4 regions of the Geodermatophilus sp. SYSU D01176 genome follow, and region 1 is predicted to be linked to each of the others. Evidence: predicted binding sites of a transcription regulator. Region 1 holds the regulator's gene; each other region holds the start of a gene.

Evidence for each region. Region 1 encodes LexA, which represses DNA repair genes until DNA is damaged. Its sites were predicted from a motif close to TCGAACANNTGTTCGA; they were not measured.
Region 2: the regulator LexA is predicted to act here: its motif matches at 4,087-4,102, upstream of ruvC (crossover junction endodeoxyribonuclease RuvC).
Region 3: the regulator LexA is predicted to act here: its motif matches at 2,759-2,774, upstream of dinB (DNA polymerase IV).
Region 4: the regulator LexA is predicted to act here: its motif matches at 3,510-3,525, upstream of ACI78Z_RS23010 (DUF222 domain-containing protein).

What each region holds. Positions count from the first base shown of each region.
Region 1 is NZ_JBJGYN010000005.1:48,838-55,826, reverse strand. Features, by position in the region: gene ACI78Z_RS04945 (vitamin B12-dependent ribonucleotide reductase) at 1-1,216, opposite strand, end outside; gene nrdR (transcriptional regulator NrdR) at 1,314-1,862, opposite strand; gene ACI78Z_RS04935 (hypothetical protein) at 2,254-2,922, opposite strand; gene ACI78Z_RS04930 (LysM peptidoglycan-binding domain-containing protein) at 3,048-3,668, opposite strand; gene lexA (transcriptional repressor LexA) at 3,964-4,767, shown strand; gene ACI78Z_RS04920 (hypothetical protein) at 4,846-5,838, opposite strand; gene ACI78Z_RS04915 (phosphatase PAP2 family protein) at 5,882-6,628, opposite strand; gene hflX (GTPase HflX) at 6,687-6,989, opposite strand, start outside.
Region 2 is NZ_JBJGYN010000002.1:191,093-198,081, forward strand. Features, by position in the region: gene ACI78Z_RS02445 (hypothetical protein) at 1-484, shown strand, start outside; gene pdxS (pyridoxal 5'-phosphate synthase lyase subunit PdxS) at 528-1,451, shown strand; gene ACI78Z_RS02455 (heparan-alpha-glucosaminide N-acetyltransferase domain-containing protein) at 1,456-2,577, shown strand; gene pdxT (pyridoxal 5'-phosphate synthase glutaminase subunit PdxT) at 2,602-3,255, shown strand; gene ACI78Z_RS02465 (YebC/PmpR family DNA-binding transcriptional regulator) at 3,252-4,004, shown strand; gene ruvC (crossover junction endodeoxyribonuclease RuvC) at 4,121-4,687, shown strand; gene ruvA (Holliday junction branch migration protein RuvA) at 4,684-5,325, shown strand; gene ruvB (Holliday junction branch migration DNA helicase RuvB) at 5,322-6,446, shown strand; gene yajC (preprotein translocase subunit YajC) at 6,604-6,954, shown strand; gene secD (protein translocase subunit SecD) at 6,969-6,989, shown strand, end outside.
Region 3 is NZ_JBJGYN010000002.1:82,525-89,513, forward strand. Features, by position in the region: gene ACI78Z_RS01945 (sucrase ferredoxin) at 1-939, opposite strand, end outside; gene ACI78Z_RS01950 (cupin domain-containing protein) at 983-1,981, opposite strand; gene ACI78Z_RS01955 (BatC protein) at 2,287-2,574, opposite strand; gene dinB (DNA polymerase IV) at 2,787-3,986, shown strand; gene ACI78Z_RS01965 (DUF3040 domain-containing protein) at 4,219-4,626, shown strand; gene ACI78Z_RS01970 (hypothetical protein) at 4,719-5,072, shown strand; gene ACI78Z_RS01975 (transglutaminaseTgpA domain-containing protein) at 5,093-6,989, opposite strand, start outside.
Region 4 is NZ_JBJGYN010000069.1:3,078-10,066, reverse strand. Features, by position in the region: gene ACI78Z_RS23025 (hypothetical protein) at 1-111, opposite strand, end outside; gene ACI78Z_RS23020 (bifunctional metallophosphatase/5'-nucleotidase) at 250-1,932, shown strand; gene ilvA (threonine ammonia-lyase IlvA) at 2,037-3,320, shown strand; gene ACI78Z_RS23010 (DUF222 domain-containing protein) at 3,530-5,599, shown strand; gene ACI78Z_RS23005 (N-acetyltransferase family protein) at 5,687-6,172, shown strand; gene ACI78Z_RS23000 (hypothetical protein) at 6,348-6,635, shown strand; partial or broken gene ACI78Z_RS22995 (alkaline phosphatase D family protein) at 6,565-6,989, opposite strand, start outside.

The sequences.
Region 1 (6,989 bases):
CGACGGCCTTCACGAAGGTCCGGGCGTCGAACGTGCCGTCGTCCTTGAGGAACTTCATGAGGTTCAGCGACGCCAGGTTGCACGAGCTGTTGTCCAGGCTCATGTACTCCGAGCAGGGGTTGGACGCGTTGATCCGCCCGGTCTCGGGGTTGGTGTGCCAGTCGTTGATCGTGTCGTCGTACTGGATGCCCGGGTCGGCGCACTCCCAGGCGGCCTGGGTGACCTTGCGGAAGAGGTCCCTGGCGTCGACGGTCTCGATCACCGAGCCGTCCATGCGGGCGCGCAGCCCGAAGTCCGTGCCGTCCTCCACCGCGCGCATGAACTCGTCGGAGACCCGGACGGAGTTGTTGGCGTTCTGGTACTGGACGCTGGTGATGTCCTTGCCGCCGAGGTCCATGTCGTACCCGGCGTCGCGGAGCGCGCGGATCTTGTCCTCCTCGCGCGCCTTGGTCTCGATGAACTCCTCGATGTCGGGGTGGTCGATGTCGAGGACGACCATCTTCGCGGCGCGGCGGGTGGCGCCACCGGACTTGATGGTGCCGGCGGAGGCGTCGGCGCCGCGCATGAAGCTGACCGGGCCCGAGGCGGTGCCACCGGAGGAGAGCAGCTCCTTGGAGGAGCGGATGCGGGAGAGGTTCAGGCCGGCGCCGGAGCCGCCCTTGAAGATCAGCCCCTCCTCCCGGTACCAGTTCAGGATCGAGTCCATCGTGTCGTCGACGGCGAGGATGAAGCAGGCGCTGACCTGCTGCGGGGCGCTGGTGCCGACGTTGAACCAGACGGGCGAGTTGAAGCTGAAGTACTGGTGCAGCAGCATCCAGGTCAGCTCGTGCTCGAAGACCTCCGCGTCGCCCTCGCTGGCGAAGTAGCCGTGCTCGCGGCCGGCCGCCCCGTAGGTGAGCACGACCCGGTCGATCAGCTGGCGCAGGCTGGTCTCGCGCTGCGGGGTGCCGACGGCGCCGCGGAAGTACTTCGTGGTGACGATGTTGGTGGCGTTGACGCTCCACTCGGCGGGGAACTCCACGCCGCGCTGCTCGAAGTTGATCGAGCCGTCCCGCCAGTTGGTCATGACGACGTCACGACGCTCCCAGGTCACCTCGTCGTACGGGTGCACCCCGGCGGTGGTGAAGACCCGCTTGACCTTCAGGCCCTTCCCCCTGGTCGGCGCCTTCGTGGCGCGACGCGTACGGCCCGTCAAGCGATCCTCGGTCTCGGTCACGGAGCTCTCCCTGTGTTGTGGGCGTTGCGGCGGCTGGGGAAGAGCCGCCTCTCGTTCTAGCGGGTGGTGCTGACGTTCTCGGCGGCAGCGGCGGGCGTCATCGACCGGGGCTGCCGTCGGGGGCGGCCTGGCCGCGCCCCCCACCCCGCCGGCGCACCGGCGGGTCCTGCATGCCAGGCAGCGGCGGGGTGCCGGCAGCGACGTGCCGGGCCCGCAGCTCGGTGATCTCCTTCTCGAAGTCCTCGAGCGAGGTGAAGGCGCGGTAGACGCTGGCGAAGCGCAGGTAGGCGACCTCGTCCAGCTCCCGCAGCGGCCGCAGGATGGCCAGCCCCACCTCGTGGCTGGGGACCTCCGCCGCGCCCGTGGCGCGGATCGCGTCCTCGACCTGCTGGGCGAGCTTCTGCAGCTGGTCCTCGTCGACCGGCCGGCCCTGGCAGGCCCGGCGGACGCCGGCCACGACCTTGCTGCGGTTGAACGGCTCGCTCACGCCGCTGCGCTTGACGACGGCGAGGACGGCCTCCTCCACCGTGGTGAAGCGCCGGCCGCACGCGGGACACGACCGGCGGCGGCGGGTGGTCGCCCCCTCGTCGGCCTCACGCGAGTCGATGACCCGGCTGTCGGCGTTGTGGCAGAAGGGACAGCGCACGACCGGTCCCCTCCCCTCGGGTGGTGTTCCGCCACGCGTCCGCCCGGTCGTCGCGGGGGTCACCGGAGCGGCCGGCGCGACGGAGCCGGGAGGCCGACTGTGGACCCTCCTGGGGACATCCGGTGGACGTCGTGGGGAGGACCTGAGGATCGGCCTGTGGACGGACTTACAGCGGTGCAACTACTAGATGTAGGGGAACCCTAGGTCCGGCTCCACTAGATCTGCAAGCCGGAACGCGAGGCGCGCCGTCCGTCGAGACGACTTCGTGACCACCGGCGCACAGCTGTCACACCCGCCCCGGCGACACGCCGCCGGCGGACGGTCACCGGTCGCGCGGTGGGGTGGCGGGGTGTAGTGCGGGGCGCCGCCGGAGGGGCGGAAGGGGGGCGCGTCAGCCGCGGACGGCCTCGTCGGGGCGCGCCAGCCGCGGGCGGGGCACGCGGTCACCGAGACGCAGTGGCCGGGTCAGGCAGTCGGCCTCGGTGGCGCGCGGCATGAGCACCGTCGCGTCGGCGGACACCTCGGCCCGGGCAGCCGGGCGCGGCGCCTCCTCCGGCTGCGGCAGCGCGTCGGCCGCGCGGTGGCGACCCGCCACGGCCGAGGCCCGGTGCCGGCCCGCCGTGCCGCCGTGGGCGGCGGGCATCTCCGCGGTCCCGTCCCCGCCGTGCCGGCGGCGGCGCCGCACCGCGGCCGGAGCCGACGCCGGGAGGACGCCGGCCACCCGCTGCTCGCGGGCGGCGGCCTCGCTCAGGGACACCGCCGGGACGGCCGTGGCCCCGGGGAGCAACTCCTCGCCGAGCGCGGCGAAGGGGCCCGCCCCGACGTCGGATGCCGGCGCCGGTGCGGGGTGGGGCTCCGGCAGGCGGACCTCGGCGAGGTCGGTCCAGGTCTCCCGGTCCCGCCCGTCGACGCTCACCCGCACCCACACCTCGCAGGAGCCGCCGCCGTCGTGACGCCACCCCAGGAGCGACCCCGGCCACCAGGCGCCGTCGAGGAAGACCTCGACGCTCTGCGACTGCTGGGTGAAGACGGCGGCCCGGCTGCCTGAGATCGCTGACACGGCTCCGACGGTAGATCGGCCTCCGACCACCGAGCGTCAGCGACTCGGCACGACGGGTTGACGAACATGGAGGCCTCGCCTTGTCGCTCCTCGACCCCGGCCACCCGTCCGGACCGCGCAGCCCGTCAGGGCAGGTGGAGGACCTGGCCGGGCACGACGACGGAGCCCTCGAGGTCGTTGAGCTCCTCGATGGCGTCGACCACCACCCGCACGTCCCGCTCGTCGCCGGCCACCTCGCCCGCGATCGACCACACCGTGTCGCCCGGCTCCACCACGACGCTGCTGCCGCCGGCCAGGCGCAGCCCCCCGTCGCCGCCGTCGAGGAGCGGCGGGATGAGCGAACCCAGGGCGACCGCGCCGCCCAGGGCCAGCGCGGTGACGAGCCGACGCCCCCGGCGGGTCAGCCGCACGGAGGCCGGCGCGGCGGTGCACCCACCGCGGACGGCTCCCGCCGCCGGGCCGGTCGGCACCGGCCGACCGCCGGGACGCGCCGGGTCGCGGCGCGTGCGGGTCACCTCGGCGGCGGGACCCGTGGCCCGGCGCTCCGGGGTCGCCGGACGGTCCGCCACCGGACGCAGGTGCCCGGCGACCCGTGGACCGGAGCCCGGCAGGGCGGTGCGCGCCGGCGGCCGCGCCGCGCGGGCGGGCCGGGCGGCGCGCCCCACGTCGCCCGAGGCGAGCAACGGCCGCCACGGCACCTGCACCGCCGCGTCGAACTCCAGCACGGCCTGCCGCACGCTCCCCATGACCCGTCCTCCTCGTCGTCCCGATCGGATCGAACACGCGTTCGATCGAACGTCCGTGCGATGTCTACCGCATCCCACCGACGAGGTCGACCCGACACCTCACCGAGGCGGTTCGAACACACGTTTGAACTCCCGGCCCCGAGGCGCTACCGTCCGATCAGCACCCGTCCACCGTCGCCCCGGAGGCGCCGGCGGAGCCGGGGGCCGGCAGGGGGCTCCGTCCAGGAGGCCCGGCCCGGCGCCCGGGCGGGTGTGGACACGAGGGCTGTGGCGGCACAGCCGGCGAGGAGGAGACGTGGCGGGCACGAGCGGGACGTCGGGCAGCGGCACCCGGGGCGGCGGCACCTCGTCGCGGCGGGCGTCCGGGAGCCGGACCGGCACGCCGGCGGCCGCACCGGAGCCGGCCGAGGCGGCGACGGTGCGCACCTTCCCCGACCGGGGCGAGACCGGGGACGGGCTCACCCAGCGCCAGCGGCGGGTGCTCGAGGTGATCCGGGACTCGATCGACCGCCGCGGCTACCCGCCCTCGGTGCGCGAGATCGGGGAGGCCGTCGGGCTGTCCTCGGCCTCCTCGGTGGCCCACCAGCTCAGCGTGCTGCAGAAGAAGGGCTGGCTGCGCCGCGACCCGAACCGCCCGCGCGCGCTCGACGTGCGCCTGCCCGGCGACGTTCCCGGCACCGCGGCGCCCACGGCGAGCGCACCGGCCGGCGGCGAGGAGACCCCCACCCCGACCTACGTCCCGCTCGTCGGCCGGATCGCCGCGGGTGGCCCGGTGCTGGCCGAGCAGGCGGTGGAGGACGTGTTCCCGCTCCCCCGCGAGCTGGTCGGCGAGGGCACGCTGTTCATGCTCAGGGTCACCGGCGACTCGATGGTCGAGGCAGCCATCTGCGACGGCGACTGGGTCGTCGTGCGCCAGCAGCCGACCGCCGAGAACGGCGAGATCGTCGCCGCGATGATCGACGGCGAGGCGACGGTGAAGACCTACAAGCGGCGCGACGGCCACGTCTGGCTGCTGCCGCACAACCCCGCGTACGAGCCCATCCCGGGTGACGACGCCACCGTCCTGGGCCGCGTCGTCACGGTGCTCCGCCGGGTCTGAGGAGGGACCTCCTCCCCGAGCCCTGCGCGTGCTCGGGAACGCCAGGAGGAAGCCGGAGGGCCGGTCGCCGGCGCGGCGTCAGTCGCGCCGGCGGAACAGCAGGCTGCCGAGCCAGACCAGCACGCCGGCCACCACGGCAGCGGCCAGGGCGGCCGCGACCGGGGGCGGTCCGTCGTCACCGCCGAGCAGGCCGGACAGCGATCCCTCCGCGGCTCGCGCCTCGGCGGACGGGCTCGACGGGGCCGCCGCGGCCGGCAGCGGGACCACGGTGACGTCGCTGGGCAGCCCCTCCCCCGCGACGACGAGCGCGGTGGAGTCCCCGGTGAAGCTCACCGCCTCGCCCTGGGCGGCCTCCGGCAGGGCGACCCGGCGGGGTTCGCCGGCCAGCGCTCCCGCGACGTCGGACCCGCTCAGCGGCCAGACGTAGGCGTCGGTGTAGGTGCGCAGCGCGACGTACCGCTCGTCGGGTGAGACCGCACCGCCGGTGACCATCAGCTGTCCGGCGCGGCCGACCGGCCCGCCCGGCGTCCCGGTCAGCACGAGGTCGACCCCACCCACCTCGGTGAGCCCGACGGTGCCGTCCTCCACCAGCGCCGACACCGGCCGGTACACCGCGCTGGCGCCCAGCACCTCCTTGGTGACCAGGTACGGCGTCCCGTCGGGGGCGAGCAGCAGGGCCTCGACGTCCCGCGGACCGTCCGGGTACGCCAGCCGGTAGACCGAGCTGCTCCCGTCGGCGTGCAGGGCGAGCAGGGCCACCGTCGTCCGGGTGCCGGTGTTGTCGCCGGTGTCGGCGAGCCAGACCGTCCCGTCGACGGCCAGGGCCATGTCCTCCGGGTCGTAGGGGTCCACCGGCGCGGAGTGCACCGTGACCACCGCGCAGGTCCGGTCGAGCACGTAGACGTCGAGCGAGTCGCCACCGTCGTTGTGCGCCAGCATCCGGTCGCCCACCTCGACCAGACCGGAGACCTCGGGCAGCCGGGGGTCGGTGAGCTGGCAGCGCACCACGGGCCCGGTCGGGTCGGCCGCCTGCGCGTACGCCGGCAGGGCGGCGCCGAGGACGAGCGTCACCGCGAGGCCGGTGCCCGCCGCCAGACGTCGCCCCCCGGCACCGCTACGCGGAGGACCGGCCTGCTCGGGCACCGGCCCAGCGTGACACCAGGACCGCGTCCAGCAGGTGAACCACGCCCAGCAGCAGGATGCCGACCGCCGCACCCACCACGGCGTCGGTGACCCAGTGGAAGTCCAGCGAGACCATGGCGACGCCGGTCGCCACCGGGCCGGCCACGCTGAGCACCCACGTGGTCCGCTGCACCCACGGCGCGAGCCGGTACTGCACGGCCTGCCAGCGGGCCACCCCCCACATAAGCACGGCGTTGGCCACGTGCCCGGAGGGGTAGGAGGCGCCGTCGCGGTGGAAGAACGACCCGGGGTAGGCGGGCGCGGTGCGGCCGGTGCCGTACTTGAAGGAGTAGACGACGGCGGTCAGCAGCACCAGCGCGAGCAGCACCCGCACCAGCGGGAGCACCGTGCGGGAACGCCATCCGAGGTAGCCGACCAGGCCGGCGAGCACGATGAGGATGAACCCGCGCCCGCCGAGCTGGGTCACCGCCCAGACCGGCCAGTAGGCGGCCGAGTCCTTCAGGTCCCAGGCGCTCACCACCTCGGAGACCCGCAGGTCCATCCGCTCCAGCACACCGCGGGTGAGCAGGTCGACGGTCACGGCGAGGGTCACGGCCACCGCGAGCACCAGCAGCCACCGCGGGGGGCGGCCGACGGAGACCGCCGGGGCGGCGGGTGCGGGGCCGGCGGCGTCCGGGGGGGACGCCCCGGGACGCCGCCGCACCGCGCCGCTGGTCACGTCGGCCACGGTACCGGGCCGTGACCTGCCCGTGACCTCGCTCGATGGGGTCAGCGTGTCAGGCAACCGGCGCCGCGAACTCCTCGAGCGCGGCCGCCAGTCCGCCGTCCACCCGTGCGCTGAGCCGGGTCCCGCCGGCCTCGTGGGTCTCCCGGAGCACCTCGCCGTCCCGGTGCACCCGGGCCACCAGGTCGCCCCGGTCGTAGGGGACCAGAACGTCGACCTCGACGTCGGGGTGCGGCAGCCGGGCCGCGACGATGTCGCGGAGCTGCTCGATCCCTGCTCCCGTGCGGGCCGACACCCACACCGCGCCCGGCAGCGCCCGGCGCAGGGTGAGGATGTCCTCCTCGCTCATGGCGTC
Region 2 (6,989 bases), on a different contig from region 1:
GTGGACGCTCACCCGGCTGGGCCGCCTGGAGGCGCGGGTCGAGCGGGCGTGGACGGCCCTGGACACCCAGCTGCAGCGCCGCGCCGCCCTGGCCGAGGAGCTGTGCCGGCACCACGCCGCCGCGATCGGGGTCGAGCGGGCCGCCCGGCTGGGGGCGTGCGTCCGGGAGGTGCGCGCCCCGCGGGCCGGCGACCGGGAGCTGGCCGAGAACGCCGTGGGCCGCGAGCTGCGCGAGCTCCCCGGCGACCTGCCCGGCGTGCCCGCCGCGCTGCGCGCCGACCTGGAGGGGACGGCGACCCGGGTCGGGCTGGCCCGGCGGTTCTACAACGACGCCGTCCGCGACACCCACGCCCTGCGCACCCGCCGGCTGCCCACCCTGCTGCGGCTGCACGCCGCCCGTCCGCTGCCACGGTTCTTCGACATCGAGGACGACCTGCGGGAGGTCACCGGAAGCGCCGCCGGGGGGAGCCGGGCGCGCCCGTAGCATCGAGGGCCCCTCCCCGACGTCCGAGACCGAGGCAGTTCCCGTGGCAGAGCACAGCGCGACCGAACCGAGCAGCACCGGCACCAGCACCACCGGGACGGAGGCCGTCAAGCGCGGCATGGCCGAGCAGCTCAAGGGCGGCGTCATCATGGACGTCGTCACCCCCGAGCAGGCCCGGATCGCCGAGGACGCCGGCGCCGTCGCGGTCATGGCCCTCGAGCGGGTGCCCGCCGACATCCGCGCCCAGGGCGGCATCGCCCGGATGAGCGACCCGGACATGGTCCAGGGCATCGTCGACGCGGTCACCATCCCGGTCATGGCCAAGGCGCGCATCGGCCACTTCGTCGAGGCGCAGGTGCTGCAGAGCCTCGGGGTCGACTACATCGACGAGTCCGAGGTGCTCACCCCGGCCGACGAGGCCCACCACATCGCCAAGAGCGAGTTCACCGTGCCGTTCGTCTGCGGCGCCACCGACCTGGGCGAGGCGCTGCGGCGGATCGCCGAGGGCGCGGCGATGATCCGCTCCAAGGGCGAGGCCGGCACCGGCAACGTCGTCGAGGCCGTGCGGCACATGCGGGCCATCCGCGCCGGCATCCGCCGGCTGGGCACCCTGGACGCGACCGAGCTGTTCGTCGCCGCCAAGGAGCTGCGCGCGCCGTACGACCTGGTGGCCGAGGTCGCCCGCCTGGGCAAGCTGCCGGTCGTGCTCTTCACCGCCGGCGGCATCGCGACCCCCGCGGACGCGGCGATGATGATGCAGCTGGGCGCCGAGGGCGTGTTCGTCGGCTCGGGCATCTTCAAGTCCGGCGACCCCGCGCAGCGGGCCGCGGCCATCGTGCAGGCCACCACCTTCCACGACGACCCCGACGTGATCGCCAAGGTCTCCCGCGGGCTCGGCGAGCCGATGGTCGGCATCAACGTGGCCACGCTGCCGGAGAGCGAGCGGTACGCCACCCGCGGCTGGTAGCCCCATGACGGCGCAGCGGGACGACGTCGAGGGCGCCCGCGTCGCCGCACGCCCGTCCCGGGAGACCGCGGCCGGACGGCGGATCGGCGGTCTCGACGTCGCCCGCGGCCTCGCCGTCCTGGGCATGTTCGGCGCCCACCTGGGCGACACCGGCGACCTCGGCTGGGACCCGGCCACCTGGCGGGCGCTCGTCGACGGCCGCTCGTCGATCCTGTTCGCCACCCTGGCCGGCGTCTCCATCGCGTTGATCTCCGGCGGCCGCACGCCGGCCGCCGGGCGCGAGCTCGCCCGGGCCCGCACCCGCGTCCTCGTCCGCGCCGCGTGGGTGTTCGCCATCGGCGGCGTGCTGGAGCTGCTGGACACCTTCGTCGCGGTCATCCTCGGCGTGTACGCGGTGCTCTTCGTCCTGGCGCTGCCGTTCCTGCGCTGGCCGCCCGCGCGGCTGCTCCTCGCCGCGGGCGTCGTCACCCTGGTCGCGCCGCCGCTCACCCTCGCGGTGGGGCAGTACGCCACCGCGCGGGACGAGGAGGGCGGCGCGTTCGCCTTCCTGCTGGTCACCGGCTACTACCCGGCGGCGGTCTGGCTGGCGTTCGTGCTGGTCGGGCTGGCCGTGGGCCGGCTGGACCTGGGTGCGGCCCGGGTGCGCGCGGGGCTGGTCGCCGGCGGGTCGGTCGCCGCGGTCACCGGCTACCTCGGCGGCTGGCTGAGCACCCGGCAGCTCGCGCCGGGGCAGCGGCTGGTCGGGATCGAGGCCGGCTTCGGCTCCTCCGGGGAGTGGGACCCGGCCTGGTTCGCCGGCGCCCAGCCGCACAGCTCGACCCCGTTCGAGGTGGTTGGCTCCGGCGGGGTCGCGGTCGCCGTCGTCGGGGTGTGCCTGGTCGTGGCCGACCTGCTGCCGCGGCTGACGTACCCGCTGGCGTCGGTGGGCGCGCTGGCGCTGACGGTCTACACCGCGCAGCTCGTCGTCATCGCGGCCCTGGACGTCGACTCCTCCGACGACTGGGGGACCTGGGTCCGCTTCACCGTCACCGCCCTGCTGCTGGCGACGGCGTGGCGGGTGGCGCTGGGCCGGGGCCCGCTGGAGCGGCTCCTGACCTGGAGCTCGCAGCGGGCGGCGGGGCCCTGACCGGTCGACGTAGCCTGGTCCCTCGTGTCGAGGAAGCCCGTCGTCGGTGTGCTGGCCCTGCAGGGCGACGTCCGCGAGCACCTCGCGACCCTCCTGGAGCTGGGTGCCGAGGCGGTCACCGTCCGCCGTCCGGAGGAGCTCGCGGCGGTCGACGCGCTCGTCGTCCCCGGTGGGGAGTCGACCACCATGGCCAAGCTGGCCGCCCGGTTCGGCCTGCTGGAGCCGCTGCGCGCCGCGGTGGCCGGCGGGCTGCCGGTCTTCGGCTCCTGCGCCGGGATGATCATGCTCGCCGACCGGCTGCTGGACGCCCCGCCTGACCAGGTCACCGTCGGAGGGCTGGACGTCACGGTGCGGCGCAACGCCTTCGGCCGGCAGGTCGACTCCTTCGAGTCGCAGGTGGAGATCGAGGGCGTGGCCGGCGGCCCCGTGCACGCCGTGTTCATCCGGGCGCCGTGGGTGGAGCAGGCGGGGGAGGGGGTGCAGGTCCTCGGCCGGGTCGTCGGGGGAGCGGCCGACGGTAGGATCGTCGCGGTCCGCCAGGGGAACCTGGTGGCCACCAGCTTCCACCCCGAGCTGACCGGGGACCGCCGGGTGCCCGCGCTGTTCGTCGACATCGTCCGACGCCACCTGGCCGAGAGGGACGGCGCTGCCGCCGGGAACGAGAGGGGAATGCCGTGAGTGGCCACTCCAAGTGGGCGACGACCAAGCACAAGAAGGCCGGGATCGACGCCAAGCGCGGCAAGCTCTTCGCCAAGCTGATCAAGAACATCGAGGTCGCGGCCCGCACCGGCGGCGGGGACCCGGCGGGCAACCCGACGCTGTTCGACGCCATCCAGAAGGCGAAGAAGAGCTCGGTGCCCAACGACAACATCGACCGCGCGGTCAAGCGCGGCGCGGGCCTCGAGGCCGGTGGCGTCGACTACCAGAGCATCACCTACGAGGGCTACGCGGCCGGCGGTGTCGCCGTCCTCATCGAGTGCCTGACCGACAACAAGAACCGGTCGGCCATGGAGGTGCGCACCGCGATGACCCGCAACGGCGGGTCGATGGCCGACCCGGGCTCGGTGTCCTACCTGTTCTCCCGCAAGGGCGTCATCGTGGTGCCGAAGAGCGACGGTGTGGACGAGGACGCCGTGCTCATGGCCGTCCTGGACGCCGGCGCCGAGGAGGTGCGCGACCAGGGCGACGGCTTCGAGGTCGTGTGCGAGCCGACCGACCTGGTCGCCGTGCGGACCGCGCTGCAGGACGCCGGCATCGACTACGACTCCGCCGACGCCGGCTTCGTGCCCAGCGTCTCCGTCGAGCTCGACGAGGAGGCCGCGGGCAAGGTCTTCCGGCTGATCGACGCGCTCGAGGACTGCGACGACGTGCAGAACGTCTACGCCAACTACGACGTCTCCGACGAGGTGCTCGAGAAGGTCGGCTGAGCCCCGTCCGGCGGTTTCCGCGGAAATCGCCGGAGGCCGGGTGTGGCGGCGCGGGACCGTCGTCCGCAGGGGTTAGCGTGGGTCGAACACCAGTTCGGCTGACGGCGGGAGGCTCCATGCGGGTGCTCGGCATCGACCCGGGCCTCACCCGGTGCGGGTGGGGAGTGGTCGACGGGCGTCCCGGCGCGCGGCCGGTCGCGGTCGGCGTGGGGGTCGTGCGCACCGCCGCGGAGCTCGACCTCGAGCTGCGGCTGCTGGAGCTGCACACCGCCGTCACCGCGCTGCTGCGCGAGCACCGGCCCGACGTCGTGGCGATCGAGCGGGTCTTCACCCAGAACAACAAGGGCACCGCCACGGGGACGGCGCAGGCGGCGGGTGTGGCCGCACTCGCCGCCGCCCAGGCCGACCGGCCGGTCGCCTGGCACACCCCCAGCGAGGTCAAGGCCGCCATCTCCGGCAGCGGCCGCGCGGACAAGGAGCAGGTCACGCTGATGGTCACCCGGGTGCTGGGACTGGCGTCCCCGCCCAAGCCCGCCGACGCCGCCGACGCGCTGGCGCTGGCGGTCTGCCACGCCTGGCGCGGCCCGGCGCAGCAGCGGCTCGAGGTCGCGGCGCTGGCCGGCGGGATCGGCGCGCCGGTGGTGCAGCGGACGCTGCCGCGCTGGCAGGGGGTGTCCCGGTGATCGCCTCGGTGAACGGACGGGTGGCGGCCGTGTCGCCGGACGGCGCGGTGGTCGAGGTCGGCGGCGTCGGCCTCGCGGTGCAGTGCACGCCCGGCACCATCGCCCGGCTGCAGGTGGGCGAGAACGCGCGACTGGCGACCAGCCTGGTGGTGCGCGAGGACTCGCTCACCCTCTACGGCTTCGCCGACGACGACGAGCGGCAGCTGTTCGAGCTGCTGCAGACGGCGAACGGCGTGGGACCGCGGCTGGCGCAGGCCGTGCTCGCCATCCACCCGCCGCGCGAGGTCCGCCGCGCGGTGTCGATGGCCGACGTCAAGGCCCTCATGCAAGTGGCGGGCATCGGCAAGAAGGGAGCCGAGCGGCTGATCCTCGAGCTGCGCGACCGGCTCGGTGCCACCACGACCGACACCCAGCTCGACGGCGCCGCCGCGCCGTCCGGACTGCCCGCCGTCACCCCCGTCGCGCCGTGGCGTGACCAACTGACCGCGGCGCTGGTCGGCCTGGGCTGGACGACCAGGGAGGCCGACGCGGCGATCGTGCAGCTCGCCCCGCTGGCCGACGAGCAGGTCACCTCGACCGGCTCGGTGGAGGTCGCCGTCCTGCTGCGCCAGGCGCTGCGCCTGCTGGGCCGGTCATGAGCTCGCCGTTCGACCGGGGGCTGTCTGCCGAGCCGGCCGAGGGCGTGGCCCGCGACTTCTCGGTGTCCGCGGGCGCCGGGGACGAGGAACGGGTCGTCGAGTCGGCGCTGCGGCCGCACTCGCTGACCGACTTCATCGGCCAGCCCAAGGTGGCCCGCCAGCTGGAGCTGGTCCTCGAGGGCGCCAAGCGGCGCGGCCGCCCGCCGGACCACGTGCTGCTCTCCGGCCCGCCCGGGCTGGGCAAGACCAGCCTCGCGCTGATCATCGGCTCCGAGCTGGGGACGTCGGTGAAGATCACCAGCGGGCCGGCGATCGAGCGCTCCGGCGACCTCGCCGCGATGCTGTCGAACCTCGCTCCCGGCGACGTCCTCTTCATCGACGAGATCCACCGGATCGCGCGTCCGGCCGAGGAGCTCCTCTACATGGCGATGGAGGACTTCCGCGTCGACGTCGTCGTCGGCAAGGGGCCGGGGGCGACCGCGATCCCGCTGGACATCAACCCGTTCACGCTGGTCGGGGCGACCACGCGAGCCGGGTTGCTGACCGGGCCGCTGCGCGACCGGTTCGGTTTCGTCGGGCAGATGGAGTTCTACGAGCCGGCCGAGCTCGAGCGGGTGCTGGCCCGCAGTGCCGCGCTGCTGGGCGTCGAGCTCACCGCGGACGGGTCGGCCGAGATCGCCGGGCGGTCCCGGGGCACCCCGCGCATCGCCAACCGGCTGCTGCGCCGGGTCCGCGACTACGCCGAGGTGCGCGCCGACGGGCGGGTGACCCGTGCGGTCGCCGAGGCCGCGCTCGCCCTCTACGACGTCGACCACCTGGGCCTGGACCGGCTCGACCGCGCCGTCCTGGAGGCGCTGGTCATGCGCTTCAGCGGCGGTCCGGTCGGCGTCGCCACCCTGGCGGTGGCCGTGGGGGAGGAGCCGCACACCGTGGAGGAGGTCTGCGAGCCGTTCCTCGTGCGCGCCGGCCTGCTCGCCCGCACGCCCCGCGGGCGGGTGGCCACCGAGGCGGCGTGGCAGCACCTCGGGCAGCCGGTGCCGCGCGGCGGCGTCCCCCTCGGTCGGGTCACAGCCGACCCACACGCCCCGGGTTCGTCGTCAGAAACGTTGTTCGACGCCTAGACTGCGGAGCGCTGGCGCGCAACTCGTCCGGCGTCGCCCGCGCGCGTCCCGCACGGTCGCCCGGATGTCCCCGCGCCGTAGCCGACGCACCCGAGCGGCCCCGTCCCGGGCCGCACCCACCGCGGCCCGTACGGCGCGGTAGAGAGGCACATCTGTCGTGGAGTTGTTCCCGCTCGTCATCCTGGTCCTGGCCTTCGTGCTGCTGATCGTGCTCCCGGCGCGGCAGCGCAAGAAGGTCCAGGAGCAGCAGCGGACGCTGCAGGAGTCGCTGACCCCGGGCACCCCGGTCATGACGACCGCCGGCCTGCACGGCACCGTCGCCGCCCTCGGCGAGGGCACCGTCGACCTGGAGATCGCCCCCGGCGTGGTGGTCACCTTCGCGCGGCAGGCGGTCCTCGAGATCCGCAAGCCCGCGGGAGCGACCGGCCCCGGTGCCGGCGGCACGGTCTTCCCCGGCGACGACACGAACGGCACGGCGGACGGCGGCCCGGCCGACCGCACCCGCTGATCCGGAGCCGCCCTGTGGCCCAGCGCACGCTGCCT
Region 3 (6,989 bases), on a different contig from region 1:
GACGCCGGAGAGGAGCCGCACGTGCCAGGTGCGGCTGTGCGCGGCGTGCACCGCCCGGCAGGTCAGCGGCGCCGACCCCTCCGACGGGCGGCTCTCGACCTCGGTCACCACGTCGCCGTGCGGCCCGGCGAGGACGACCACCCACCGCTCGACCTCCGCCCCCGCGGGGGTCAGCCGGCGCACGCCACGCGGCAGCAGGTCGCCGACCCCGAGCAGTTCGAGTTCCGCGCGGGCGGTGTGCTGCGCCGCCTGCACCGGCGCGGGCACCCCGGAGCGGCCGCGCAGCCAGGGCAGCGCGACGTGGCCGGCGGCGTGCGCGGCGACCACCTCGGCGCCGTCGCCGGGCACCTGCCCGTAGTAGAAGCCGTGCGGCAGCACGAGCACGTTGCTCGCGAACCGGCAGCCGCCCAGGTGGCTGCACTCCCAGACGTCGTCGGCGGGCATCGTCCGGGCCAGCGGCCGCCCGCGCAGCGCGCAGCACGCGTCGTGCCCGCCGTGCGCGCACACCAGGTAGAGCGGGCGCTCGGCCCGTTCCCCGACCGACCCGTCCCACGGGACGTCGACCAGCTCGGCGTCGCTGTCGCGCACCGACCACCACACGCCCTCGGCGCCGGGGCGGCCGTCGACGTAGGCCCAGCGCCGCTGCGAGTCGGCCAGCCGGTCGCCGGGACGGCGGACCAGCAGCACCCGCACCTCCTCGATCCGTGCCCGGTGCGCCAGCCGCGGCGCCGCGGCCGGGTCGAAGCGGGACTGGGTGAGCGCGTCGGCGCCCCACGGGCCCGGCTGCTCGATGAGCAGCCAGCGCTGAGCCGGCGAGGCGGTGGCGACGGCGGAGTCCCCGCGGACCAGCGCCTGCACCGAGCAGCGGCCCTCGTCGAGCCGGCCGGCGGGCAGGCCCGGTGCCGCCGCGACCCGGCAGAAGTCGGCCGGAGCGCTCACGCGGGAGGACGCCGGCGCACCCGCGCCCGGGGACCCGGCCGGCTCACGATCCGTTCCCGGGCGCGCGCTCACGCCCCCCATCGTCCTCCGCGGTCGCACCGGGCACGGTGGCGATCGCGTCGGTCACCAGCCGGCGGGCCAGGGTGAGCTGGTCCGCGGCGTCGAGCCCGGGCAGGTCGGCGACCTTGAGCTCGCCCGCGGCGAGCAGCGCGGCCAGCGCCGGGCGGGTCTCCGCGGGCAGCTCCAGGGAGCGCCGTCCGGCGACGAGGGTCACCCGGTCCCCGGCGGCCTCGCGCAGCCGGCAGCGCAGCCGGCGGCGCAGCCGCAGCACGGTGTCGGGGGAGAGGGCCGCGGCCGCGGTCGCCTGGGCCAGCGGGGCCACCGGCTCCGGGCGGACCTGCGACCAGGTGCGGGCCCGCAGCCGGTCGGCCACCTCGGCCGGGTCGACCCGGTCCAGCCAGCTCCGGAGCGCCGACAGCACCGCCGCGACGTCGTCGGCCACCGCGGCCGGGTCGGCGAGGTCGACGCCCAGCGGCAGCGAGCGGCGCAGCTCCGGGTCCTCGGCGGCGAGCACGCGGACCAGGTCCAGGGCGGACTCCGCGGCCGCCCACCGGGTCACGGAGTGGATGCCGACGGTCAGGTGGGCGCTGATGGCGCCCAGCGCGGTCGCCGAGTGCAGGTAGCCGCGCGGCAGGTAGAGGGCGTCCCCGGGGCGCAGCACCGCGTCGACCACCGGCTCGCGCTCGGCGGCGGCGGCCACCGCGGCGGCCCGGTCGTTCCACGGCTGGGTGCGCAGCGGGTCGGTCAGCACCGGCTCGTGGATCCGCCAGTGCTTCTCGCCGGCGACCTGCAGCACGAACACGTCGTGGACGTCGTAGTGCGGGGAGAACCCGCGCGAGGACGGCGGGGTGATGTACGCGTTGACCTGCGTCGGGTGGCCGAGGTCGGCGGCCAGCTGGTCGGCGAACTCGATCAGCGGCGGCCAGAGCCGGTGCAGCCCCTGCAGGACGACGGTGCTGCCGTCGGCGAACAGCCGCAGCACCGCGTCGGAGGAGACCTGGTCGGCGACCTCCGCGCCGGCACCGCCCGAGGTGGTGAAGCGCGTGGGGTCGACGACGGCGCCGTCCTTGGCGATCCGCAGGAACGGGGTGCGCAGCCCGCGGCGGGACAGCAGCTCGTCGACGGCGGCGAGGTCCAGCAGGTCGGCGAAGGAGCCGCCGGTCTCGGCGCGGGTCAGCAGCGGCCGGCGGGCCCAGTACTCCTCGGCGAAGACCCGCGGGTCGAGCGCGGTGCACCGGCGCAGGGCCGGCCAGGCGTCCGGCCGGTCCTGCGTGGTGTGGTCCTCGGTCAGGCGGAACCGTCCGCGCCGCCGTCGGCCCCACCGTCGGCGCCGCCGTCCGAGCCGCCGCCGGCGGCACCCCCGTCCGCCGGGCCGTGGCCCGCGCCGCCGTCGGCACCGCCGTCCGCGCCACCATCGGCACCGCCGTCCGAGCCGCCGCCGGCGGCACCGCCGTCGGCCGGGCCGTGCCCCGCGCCGCTGTCGGCGCCGCCATCAGCGCCGCTGTCTGCGCCGCCGTCGGCACCGCCGTCCGCGGGACCTCCCGTGGTGGTCATGTCGTCGTCGTCGAGGGCCATGGGTCTCCCATCACGTCGGGTCCGGGTCACCGGCCGGCGACCCTGCGGGGTGCTGTACCTCGCCCATCCTGCTCTCACACCCCCACGCCGACCAGCGCTGACGGCCCGGTCGGCAACAGCTCGATCACGTCGCCGCGTCGAGGTGCCGCGGTCCCGCCGCGGGCGTTAGCGTCCTCCCGCCAGGCCGAACAGGCGTTCGAGAGGAGGTCGGGGTGTCGTCGTCCCGTGCCGCGGGCTGCACCGTGCTGCACGTCGACATGGACGCGTTCTTCGCCAGCGTCGAGGTGCGCCGCCGCCCCGAGCTGGCCGGGACGCCGGTCGTCGTCGGCGGCGCCGGCAACCGCGGGGTGGTCACCTCGGCCACCTACGAGGCGCGCCGCTACGGGGTGCACGCGGCCATGCCGACGTCCCGCGCGCTGCGGCTGTGCCCGACGGCGACGGTGCTGCCGGGGGACATGGCGCTCTACGGCGAGGTGTCCCGCTCGGTCATGGCGCTGTTCCGCTCGATCACGCCGCTGGTCGAGCCGCTGAGCCTCGACGAGGCCTTCCTCGACGTCTCGGGTGCCGGGCGGCGGCTGGGCGACGCGGCGGAGATCGGCGAGTACCTGCGCGCCCGCGTCTTCGACGAGCAGGGCATCACCTGCTCGGTCGGCGTGGCCGGCACCAAGTTCGTGGCCAAGCTCGCCTCCACCGCCGCCAAGCCCGACGGGCTGCTGGTCGTCCGGCCGGCCGAGGTCATGGGGTTCCTGCACCCGCTGCCGGTCGGCGCGCTGTGGGGGGTGGGCGCCAGGACCGAGGAGGTGCTGCTGCGGCTGGGGCTGCGGACCGTCGGCGACCTGGCGCACGTCCCGGTCCGCACGCTGCAGCGGGCGGTGGGCCCGGCGGCCGGCGCGCACCTGCACGAGCTGTCCTGGGGCCGCGACCCGCGCCGGGTGGTGCCCGACGAGCCGGAGAAGTCCACCGGCCACGAGGAGACCTTCGGCACCGACGTGGACGACCCGGCGGTCATCCACCGGGAGCTGCTGCGGCTCGCCGAGCGGACGGCGGGCCGGCTGCGCTCGGGCGGCTGGCTGGCGCGCACGGTCACGGTCAAGGTCCGCTTCGCCGACTTCGCCACGATCACGCGCAGCCGCACCCTCGACGTGCCCACCGACGTCGGGCAGGAGCTCTACGACACCGCCCGCGCCCTGTTCGACGCCCTCGGCCTGGACCGCGCCCGCATCCGGCTGGTCGGCGTGCGCGCCGAGCGCCTGGTGCGGGCCGGGGAGACGCCGCGGCAGCTCGAGCTGGGCGCCCGGGAGCGCGGTCGCCGGGAGGCCGAGCTGGCCGCCGACCGGGCCGCCCGCCGGTTCGGCGCCGGCGCGGTCCGCCCGGCGACGCTGCTGCACCGGGACGGGCAGCGCGCCCGGTGACCCGCGGCGCCGCGGGGGAGCCGCGCCCGGCGAGGTGGCCTCCGACCGGGTGCGGGAACTCCGGCCGGGCCCCGTTCGTCTCCCCGCCGAGGCCGTGGGCCACCCGCCGGGGTGATCACGGCGAGCCCGGCGCGGCTCGCCTTTCGCACCCCGCTGAGGGCTCGTATCCTCGGTGTCACCGACGGCGGGCACCGCCGTCGGGTTCTTGGCTTTGGCCCACGTGGAGGTCGACGTGCCGCTCTCCGAGCACGAGCAGCGACTGCTGGAGCAGATCGAGCGCGCCCTCGTCGATGACGATCCCAAGTTCGCCTCGTCGGTCCGCACCGGCGACCGCCGCGGCAAGGCGCGTCGCAAGCTGCAGGTGGGCGTCCTGCTGTTCGTCGTCGGCATGGCCGCGCTCATCGGCGGCGCGGTGATCCCGTCGGTGCCGCTGGGGGCCCTGGGCTTCCTCGTGGCGTTCGGCGGGCTGGCCCTCACCGTCCTGAACTACCGCTCGGCCACCGGTGTGGTCGAGGCCGGTCCCGGCGCCCCCGCCGGTGGCTCGACGGCCTCCCGTGGTGGGCGCGGCCGCGGCGGGGCCCGCCGGCAGCCGCTGAAGAACCGGCTCGAGGAGCGCTTCCGCCGGCGCTACGACCAGTAGCCCGCCATCCCCGGCTCCGCACGACAGCAGCCGCCGTCCCTCCCGGACGGCGGCTGTCGTCGTCCCGGGGCCCGCACGACGCAGGAGGCACTGTGACCGATCCCGATCCGTCCGCCGTCTGGGACGAGCTCGCCGCCTCCGGCGGGCTGTGGGCCTGGGGCGACGAGGACGGGGTGGCCCCGTGGACCGACGGTCCCGGGCACGACGTCGTCCCGCTGTGGACCGGCGCGGACCGGGCCGAGGTGGAGTCGCTGCCCGACGCCGAACCCGGCGAGGGGCCGGTCTTCCTCGACGTCGAGGCGCTGCTCGACGCCATCCCCGAGTGGATGGCCGCCGGGGTCGGCGAGGCCGGTCTGCAGTCGGAGGGCGGGCGGTTCCTGCTGACCGTGCCGCTCGCCGAGCTGACCGAGCGGCTGCTGCGCCTCCAGGTCGACCGGCCGGCCTGAGGAAGGACCCCGTCCTTCTCTCAGCCGCGCAGCGCCGTCCGGCGGCCCCACCGCGGCCGCGGCAGACCGCCCCGCAGCCCCGCCAGCAGCGACGGCGGCCACAGCAGCGCGCGCAGCCGCACCCCGCGGGACGCCGCGGCGAGCAACCCGCGGCGGGCGGTGGCCAGGTCGGCCCGCAGCTCCGGGCCGACGGCGGGGACGCTGCCGGGACGGGCGTAGCTGGCGGCCTCCTCGGCCCGGGCCAGCCGGGCCACCGCCGCGGCCACGCCGGCCGCCGGGTCCGGCCGCCGGTGCTGCCGGTGCGCACCGCCGCCGGTGGCGGCGTCGGCGAGCTCCTCGGCCACCTGCCGCGGCGTCCGGGCCGGGTCGGCCGTCCGGCCGACGTCGAGCGCGGTGGCGGCGAGCTCGTCCCACAGCGCCGCCGGGCTGCCGGTGGCCACCCGGCGCCGGCGCTGCAGCACCCGCAGCCCGGCGGGGACGGCGGCGAGGGCGAGCACGCCGAGCACCACGCCCGCGGCGCGCAGCACCGGCAGCAGCGAGTCCGCCGCCTGCGGGGCGGTCTGCGGCAGCGGGACGTCCTGCGGGGCCGGCTGCTGCTGCGGCACCCGGGGGGCCGGCGCCGGGAGCGGCGCGGTCGTCGGGTCGGTGCGCGGGTCGACCTCCAGGTCCTGCGGCCGGGGCGCCCACGGCAGGTCCACCGCGCGGTCGGTGTCGATCGGCGTCGGGTCGTAGGGCACCCAGCCCAGGTCGTCGAAGTAGACCTCGACCCAGGCGTGCGCGTCGTCGCTGGTGACCAGGCGGCTGCCGTCGGGCTGCGCCGTGCCGGGGGTGTAGCCGAGCACCACCCGCGCCGGGACGCCGGCCGCCCGGACCAGCGCCGCCATCGCGCCGGCGTACTGCTCGCAGTAGCCCTGCCGCAGCCGCAGGAAGTCGGCCAGGTCGTCACTGCCGGTCCCCGGGGCGGTGGACAGGGAGTACTCGTAGCCGTTGGCCGGGTCGGTGAAGTGCCCGTAGACCGCCTGCACCCGCTCGTGGGGCGTCTCGGCCCCCGCGGTCAGGCCGGCGACCAGCTCGTCGACGCTCGGGTCGAGGTCAGGGAGCGCGGTGTAGCGCTGCACCAGGGACAGCTCCGGCGGCAGCGGGCCGGCGGCGGCCAGCTCCTCGGCCGTGGGGCGCGGCTCCACCGCGGCCACCGACCAGGTCAGCCCGGCGGTGGACACGTCCCGGCCGAACACCGTGCCGGTGCCCGGGTCGAAGCGCCACCGCTCGGGCTCGGCCACCTCCACCGACTGCGGCGCGTACAGGACCGGCAGGAAGCGGTCCTCGTGGCCGAGGGCGGTGACCAGCGCGTCGACCGGCCGGCCGGCGCGCCGGCCGGGGAGGGGGGCCAGCTCGGGTCGGCCGGCGACCGCGGTCTCGCCGTCGAGGTTGCCGATCGTCCACCCCTCGGCGGCGTCGTAGACCTCCAGCGCCACGACGCGCAGGTACCCGGGGTCGGGCACCGAGGCGTTCACCCGCAGCAGCTCGACCGGCTCGTCGAGGGTCAGCTGGCCCTGCAGCGCCGCGGCCGGGTCGAGGGCGGTCCCGGTGGAGCCGCCCCCGCCGCGGCCGAAGCCGGAGAACGCGCCCTCGGTCAGCGTGGGGACGACGGCCCCGACCACCAGCCCGAGCACCACGGCCACCGCACCGGTGCGGACGGCGGTGAGCGTGCCCGCCCCCAGCAGCGGGCGCCGACCCTCCCGCGGGCCCCCGCCGAGGCGCCGGTGCTGGTCGGCGAAGAGCAGCAGCGCGAGCCCGGCCGCCGGCGCGGCCACCGGCAGCACGCCGATGGTGCCGGTCACGGTGCTCACCGGCACGCAGAAGAGGACCAGCAGGGCCAGCCCGGCCAGCGCCGGTTGCCGCGCGCCGACGGCCACC
Region 4 (6,989 bases), on a different contig from region 1:
GGCGGCGGCGTCGACGGCACCGGCCAGGCAGAGCAGCCGGCCACCGGTGGTGTTCAGCAGGCGGACGACGCCGCGCCTCCCCACGGCGCTGTCGGGGGTCTCCAGGCTCACGGCTCCAGTGTCCGGTGGCGGACGGGTCCGGGCGGCGCACCCGCGACCCCGGCTGTTCACCCCCACGGGTCACGGGCGTCCACCCTCGCGACATAGCGTGCTGACGCCCTGACTCGTCGTCGATCGAGGAGATCCCGAATGAGGTCCCGTCCCCTGACGGCCACGACCGCCACCGCGTGCCTGGCCGTCCTCGCCGTCGCGACCGCCGCCCCCGCCGCGGCTGGTCCCGAGGAGAAGGCCGGCCCGCCGGTCGAGGTGCAGCTGCTCGCCTTCAACGACTTCCACGGCGCCCTCGAGCCGCCGACCGGCTCCGGCGGGCGCGTGACGCTGCCCAACGGCGACGTCGAGGCCGGTGGCCTGGCCTCCTTCGCCACCCACCTGGAGCAGGAGGCCGAGAACCGCAACACGCTGACGATCAGCAACGGCGACCTGGTCGGCGGCAGCCCGTTCCTCTCGGCCCTGTTCCGCGACGAGCCGACCGTGGACGCGATGGACGCCCTGGGCCTCGACATCGCCACCGTCGGCAACCACGAGTTCGACGAGGGCGTTGCCGAGCTGCAGCGGGTCGTCGACGGCGGCGCCTGCCACCCGGCCGACGGCTGCCTGGACGGCGACGGCTACGACGGCTCCGACGCCGACTGGCTGGCCGCCAACGTCGTCGACCAGGGGAGCCGGGAGCCGATCGCGGCGCCCTACGAGGTGTACGAGTTCGACGGCGTACGCCTCGGCGTCATCGGGGCGGTCCTCGAGGGCACGCCCTCCATCGTCTCGGCGGCGGGCATCGCCGGCGTCGAGTTCCTCGACGAGGTCGAGACGATCAACCGCTACGCCGCGGAGCTGCAGCAGCAGGGCGTCGAGGCCATCGTGGTCTCGCTGCACGAGGGTGGCACCGCGGGTGGCGACGTGGACGGCTGCACCGATCCGACCGGCCCGGCCTTCGACATCGCCGGCGCGATCGACGACGCCGTCGACGTCGTGCTGACCGGGCACTCCCACAGCGGGTACGTCTGCACGGTCGACGGCAAGCTGGTCACCCAGGCGCTGTCCAACGGCCGGTTGATCACCGACGTCGACCTGCGGATCAGCCGCCGGACCGGAGACGTGATCACCAGCAAGGCCGACAACGTGGTCGTCACCCGCGACGTCGCGCCCGACGCGGACGCCCAGGCGCTCGTCGCCCGGTACCAGGAGATCGCCGAGCCGATCGCGAACGAGCCGGTCGGAGCGATCACCGGTGACGTCCTGCGGGCCCAGGAGCCCCTGGTCGGCGACCTCCGCGGGGAGTCGCCGCTGGGCAACCTGATCGCCGACGCGCAGCTCGCCGCCACCGACGAGGAGGCCGGCGCCGTCGCGGCGTTCACGAACCCCGGTGGCGTGCGGGCCGACCTGACCCACGCCTCGTCGGGCGCCGCCGAGGGCGACGGGGTGGTGACCTACGGCGAGGCCTTCGCCGTGCAGCCGTTCAACAACCTGCTCACCACGCTGACCCTCACCGGTGACCAGCTCTACGCGCTGCTCGACCAGCAGTTCGCGGTGGGGCGCGTGCTGCAGCCCTCCGCCAGCGTCCGGTACACGGTCACCGGGGGCGCCGTCGCGCCGGACTCGCTGACCATCGACGGCGCCCCCGTCGTCCGGACGGAGACCTACCGGATCACGGTCAACAACTTCCTCGCCGGCGGCGGGGACGGCTTCACCGTGCTCACCGAGGGCACCGACGCCGTCAACCAGCCCGGGTTCGACGTGGATGCCTTCATCGCGTACCTGTCCACCGGGGAGCCGGTGGCCCCGCCGGCCACCGACCGGATCACCGTGGCCGGCTGACCCGGCACCGCTCCGCGGCGGGCGTCGCCGGTCTCCACGACCGGCGGCGCCCGCTGCCGCGTCTCGGTGGGGACCCCGGCGACGGCGTCGGGGAGGATGGTGGCGTGGAGAGCCGCGTCGACGTCGCACACCCCGGGACGGCGCAGCGCTTCGGCGCCCAGGTCGAGGCGGCGGCCCGCCGGCTGGCCGGGGTGGCCGAGCGGACGCCGCTGCAGCGCAACGCCCGGCTGTCGGCGAGGACGGGGGTCGACGTCTGGCTGAAGCGGGAGGACCTGCAGGTCGGCCGGTCCTACAAGATCCGCGGCGCCTACAACACGATCAGCCAGCTGGACGCCGATCGTCAGGCCGCCGGCGTGGTCTGCGCCAGCGCCGGGAACCACGGCCAGGGCGTCGCCTACGCCTGCCGGGCGCTGGGGGTGCGCGGCTCGGTCGTCGTCCCGGGGACGACGCCGCGGCAGAAGCGGGACCGCATCGCCGCCCTGGGCGGGGAGTTCGTCGAGCTCGTGGTCACCGGTGACTCCTACGACGAGGCCGCGGCCGCCGCGCTGGCCCGCGCCCGCGACACCGGGGCGACGCTGGTGCCCGCCTTCGACGCCGTCGACACCGTGGTCGGGCAGGCGACGGTCGCGCTGGAGCTCCTCGAGCAGCTCCCGGTACCGCCGGACGTCGTCGTCCTCCCCGTGGGAGGCGGTGGCCTGCTGGCCGGCTGCGCCACCTGGCTGCGGCTGCACAGCCCCGGCACCCGCATCGTCGGCGTGGAGCCGGCCGGGGCGGCGAGCATGGCCGCGGCGCTGGCCGCCGATTCGCCGGTCGAGTTGTCGCAGCTGGACACCTTCGTCGACGGCGCCGCCGTCCGCCGCGTCGGGGACGTGACCTTCCCGCTGGTGCGCGACTCGGGCGCGGAGCTGGTCGCGGTGCCCGAGGGCCAGATCTGCACCGAGATGCTGGACCTCTACCAGGTGGACGGCGTCATCGCCGAGCCCGCCGGTGCGCTGGCGACCGCCGCGCTGACCGGCGGGCTGGTCCCGGTCGAGCCGGGGCAGACGGTGGTCTGCCTGCTGTCGGGCGGCAACAACGACGTCAGCCGCTACGCCGAGGTGGTCGAGCGCTCGCTGGTCCACCGCGGCCTCAAGCACTACTTCCTCATCGAGTTCCCGCAGGAGCCCGGCGCGCTGCGCCGCTTCCTCGACGAGGTGCTCGGTCCGGACGACGACATCGTGCTGTTCGAGTACGTCAAGCGCGACAACCGGGAGACCGGCGCCGCGCTCACCGGCATCGAGCTCGGCAGCGCGGCGGACTTCCCGGCGCTGCTGGCCCGGATCGAGGCCAGTCCGCTGCGCATCGAGCACGTCGCGCCGGGGACGACGGCCTACCGGTTCCTCGTCTGAACACGGCTCGCTGACCGAGGCGCTGGTCCGCGCGCTGGGCGCAGGTCTTCGGGGCGCTGCCCGGCGTCCGGGGAGCACGGTTTACTGCACTCTGGTCTCACTGGGGCTGGCTCAGTGCGGCGCCCGCTGCAAGTTGAGCGCAGTTGTACACGCTTGTGACCTGCGAATTCGTCTTGCTTATCACCCAACTCGAACGTACGATCGAAGACGTGGGGGACGGGGCGCGGGTCAGTGCGGTGACCGCTGACGCGCCGGTCGTGGGGTGGGCGGCCGGGCCGTTGGGTGCGGTGCAGGCCGCGGACCGGGAGATCGCCCGGGCCACGGCGGTGCGGGCGCGGGCGGTGGCGGCGTTCGCGGCGTCCCGGCCGGCCAGTGCGGATCGGGCGCAGGGCGAGCGCGGGGCGATGTCGGCCGAGCGGTGGGCGGCGCGCCCGGAGGTGCTGCGGCCGGTGTCGGAGTGGGCCACCCCGGAGCTGGCGATCGCGCTGAACCTGACCCAGCCGGGTGCGGCGAAGTTGTTGGAGGAGTCGCTGACGCTGGTGCAGCGGCTGCCGGGCACGCTGGCGGCGCTGGAATCCGGGCTGATCCACCGCGGGCACCTGTGGCACCTGATCGACAAGGTCGCCCCCATCAGCAACGACGCGCTGCGGGCGGAGGTCGAGGCCGACCTGCTGGCCTGGGTGGGGCGCCGTCGGACGGTGACCAGCCCGTCGCAGCTGGGCGACAAGGCGCGGGTGGTGGTCGCCCGGCGGGACGCGGCCGCGGCGGCCCGGCGGCTGGCCCGGGCGCTGAAGGAGCGCGGCGTCTCCCTGCGGCCGGAGCGGGCCGAGGGGATGGCGGCGCTGACGGTGGTGTGCACCATGCCCGAGGCCCGGGCGCTGCACGCGGCCCTGGTGCAGTGCGCCGAGGCGCTGGTCGACGAGCCCGGCGGGCCGGTGCGCACGCGCGGGCAGAAGATGGTCGACGCGCTGCTGGACCTGGTGCTGCGCCCGGGGGAGGGCGAGCTGCCGCCGGTGCGGGTGCTGCTGACCATCGTGGCCTCGGTGGCGACCATGCTGGGCGGGGACGCGCCGGGCGAGGTGGACGGGGAGCTGGTGCCGGCGGAGATGGCCCGGCAGCTGGTGCGCGCCTTCGCCGGCCACGATCCGGCCGCGAGCGCCGATCCGGCCGCGAGCGCCGATCCGGCCGGTCCGGCGGCTGGGGTCACGCCCGCGGTAGACCTGCCCTGGCAGGAGGCCGATCCGGCCGCGAGCGCCGATCCGGCCGGTCCGGCGGCTGGGGTCACGCCCGCGGTAGACCTGCCCTGGCAGGAGGCCGAGCAGGCCGCGCTGGCCGCCTGGTGGGACCGGATGGAGGCCCGGCTGCTGGCCGGTGAACTCGACGAGCCCGAGTGGCCGCCGGACTCACCGCCCGCCGGCGGCCGGCTCGACCGCGGCGTCGACCCGGTGGCCAACGGCGCCGACCACCCCGACCCGCTGGACGATCCGGGCGGCCTCCCGCCCGCCGGGCCATGGGGCACCGACTCGCACCCGGACATCGACCCGCCCCCGGGTGGCTGGTGGGCGGCCGCGGATCGGGCGGTCGACGACGCCGGGGCGGCGGTGCACGCCGCCCGGCTGGCGCTCGGCCACGCCCGGCGGTCGGTGTGCACCGCCGAGCAGGCCGAGGCCGCCGACGAGGCCGCCTGGCGGGCGAGTGCCGCCGGACGGGTCGACGCCGCACCCGACGCGCTCGGCGCGCTGGCCGCCGCGGCGGACGCCCAGTGGGCCGAGCTGGCCGCGCTGCTGGACGCCACGGCCGGGGGTGGGCTGGCCGACCGGCCCCGCCTGGTGCTCGCCGACGCGGTCACCGGCGCGCTGCTGACCCTGACCGACCTGCCCGGGCTGCGCCGGGCCGGGCACTGCGGCGCCCGGGCCTGCCGGCGGCGGCCGGAGGCCTGCACCCACGACCTGAGCGGCCGGCCCGGGCTCGGCCGGCCGGGCCCCACCGCCGGCTACCGGCCCCGCGCGGCGCTGGACCGGCAGGGCCGGGCGCGGGACCGGCGCTGCCGGTTCCCCGGCTGCCGGCGGCGCGTGCCGCAGGCCGGCGAGCTGGACCACCACCGGCCCCATGCCGAGGGGGGAGAGACCGCCGCGGCCAACCTGGCCGGCTACTGCACCACCGACCACCGCGGCAAGCACCAGGCGCCGGGCTGGCGACAGGACCTCGCCCCCGACGGCACCCTCACCGTCACCACCGCGTCGGGCTTGACCGCCGTCACCACCCCGCCGCCGTACTGAACAGCAGCGCGTCCCGGCAGGTGCGTCGTCCGGCGCGCGGCACGAGGCGGGAGCTCCGGCCGCGCGGCGGGTGTGACAGTTCCTCCCATGGCGATCGAGGTGACCACCCGCCCGCTCACCGAGAGCGACCGCGAGCTGCTGCGGACGGCGACCGTGACGAACGTGAACTGGAGAGGGGACCAGCGGTTCACCTTCCGCGACGTCGACGAGACCCCCGAGCTGCGCCACTACTGCGTCCTCCGACCTGAGCGCGGCGACTTCGGTCTCGTCGCCGGGCGGGACGGCCGCACCGTGGGGGTGGTGTGGGCGCTCGTCCTCGCCGGGGCGGACCGCGGCTACGGCCACGTGGCCGACGACGTCCCCGAGGTCAGCCTCTGCGTGTGGTCCGGCTACCGCGGCCAGGGGATCGGCGGTGGGCTGCTGCGCCAGGCGCTCGAGGAGGCCCGCCGGCGGGGGTACCCGCGGGTCAGCCTCAGCGTCGAGCCCGGCAACCCCTCCGTGCACCTGTACCGCGCAGCCGGGTTCCGCCCCGTGCCGGGCGCCGCGGAGGGGACGATGGCCGCCGATCTCTGACCGCGGCGCCGGTCCCGGTCGATACGCCGGGCCAGGGCGTGCAGGCGCTCGCCAGGAACCCGGGTCGCGCCCGCGGGGGCCGGCGTGCCACGGCCGGGGGAACGCGCTCGCGCCCCGGTCCTCGGTACCGCAGGGTCCGGCGGGCGGGGGCCGGCCGGGACGAGGAGTGCGACGGGTGGAGCAGCCGGAGCGCCGACCACGGAGCCGCTACGAGCGGGACGTCGAACGCGGGCGGCAGCGCGACCGCGCGAACGACCGCGCGTGGATGGCGCAGTACCTGAGGGAACCGTTCGGCTCCTTCCTCGTCAAGCAACTCGCCTGGGGCGCCGTCGGCTTCGCCCTCAGGCTGCTGCTGGTCAGCTGGACCCTCGCCGTCCTCAACGCCGTGGTGTTCACCGGCACGGGTCTGGTCGGCCGCGCATGGGTGCGGCGGCGGTACCACCTGGACGCCGCGCAGGAGTAGCGGTCAGGACGGCGTCAGGTCGGTGCGGTGCAGCACCCGGCCGCCGACGTCCCGCAGCTCCACGGTCATCACCCCGCTGTCGCCGTCGACGCGGACGTGCCCGAGGAACTGCGAGGAGTCGTTGGGCTCCTCGCCCGCCCGCCCGCCGGCCGGTCCGGGAGAAGACCACCTGCGGGCCGAACGTCCCGTCGAGCTCGTTCGGACCGAAGGCGCCCGCGTGCAGCGGCCCGGACACGAACTCCCAGAACGGGTCGAAGTCGGCGAAGGCCGCCCGCTCGGGGGAGTAGTGGTGCGCTGCCGTGTAGTGGACGTCGGCGGTCAGCAGACGACGTTGCGGACGCCGTGCCGCTTGAG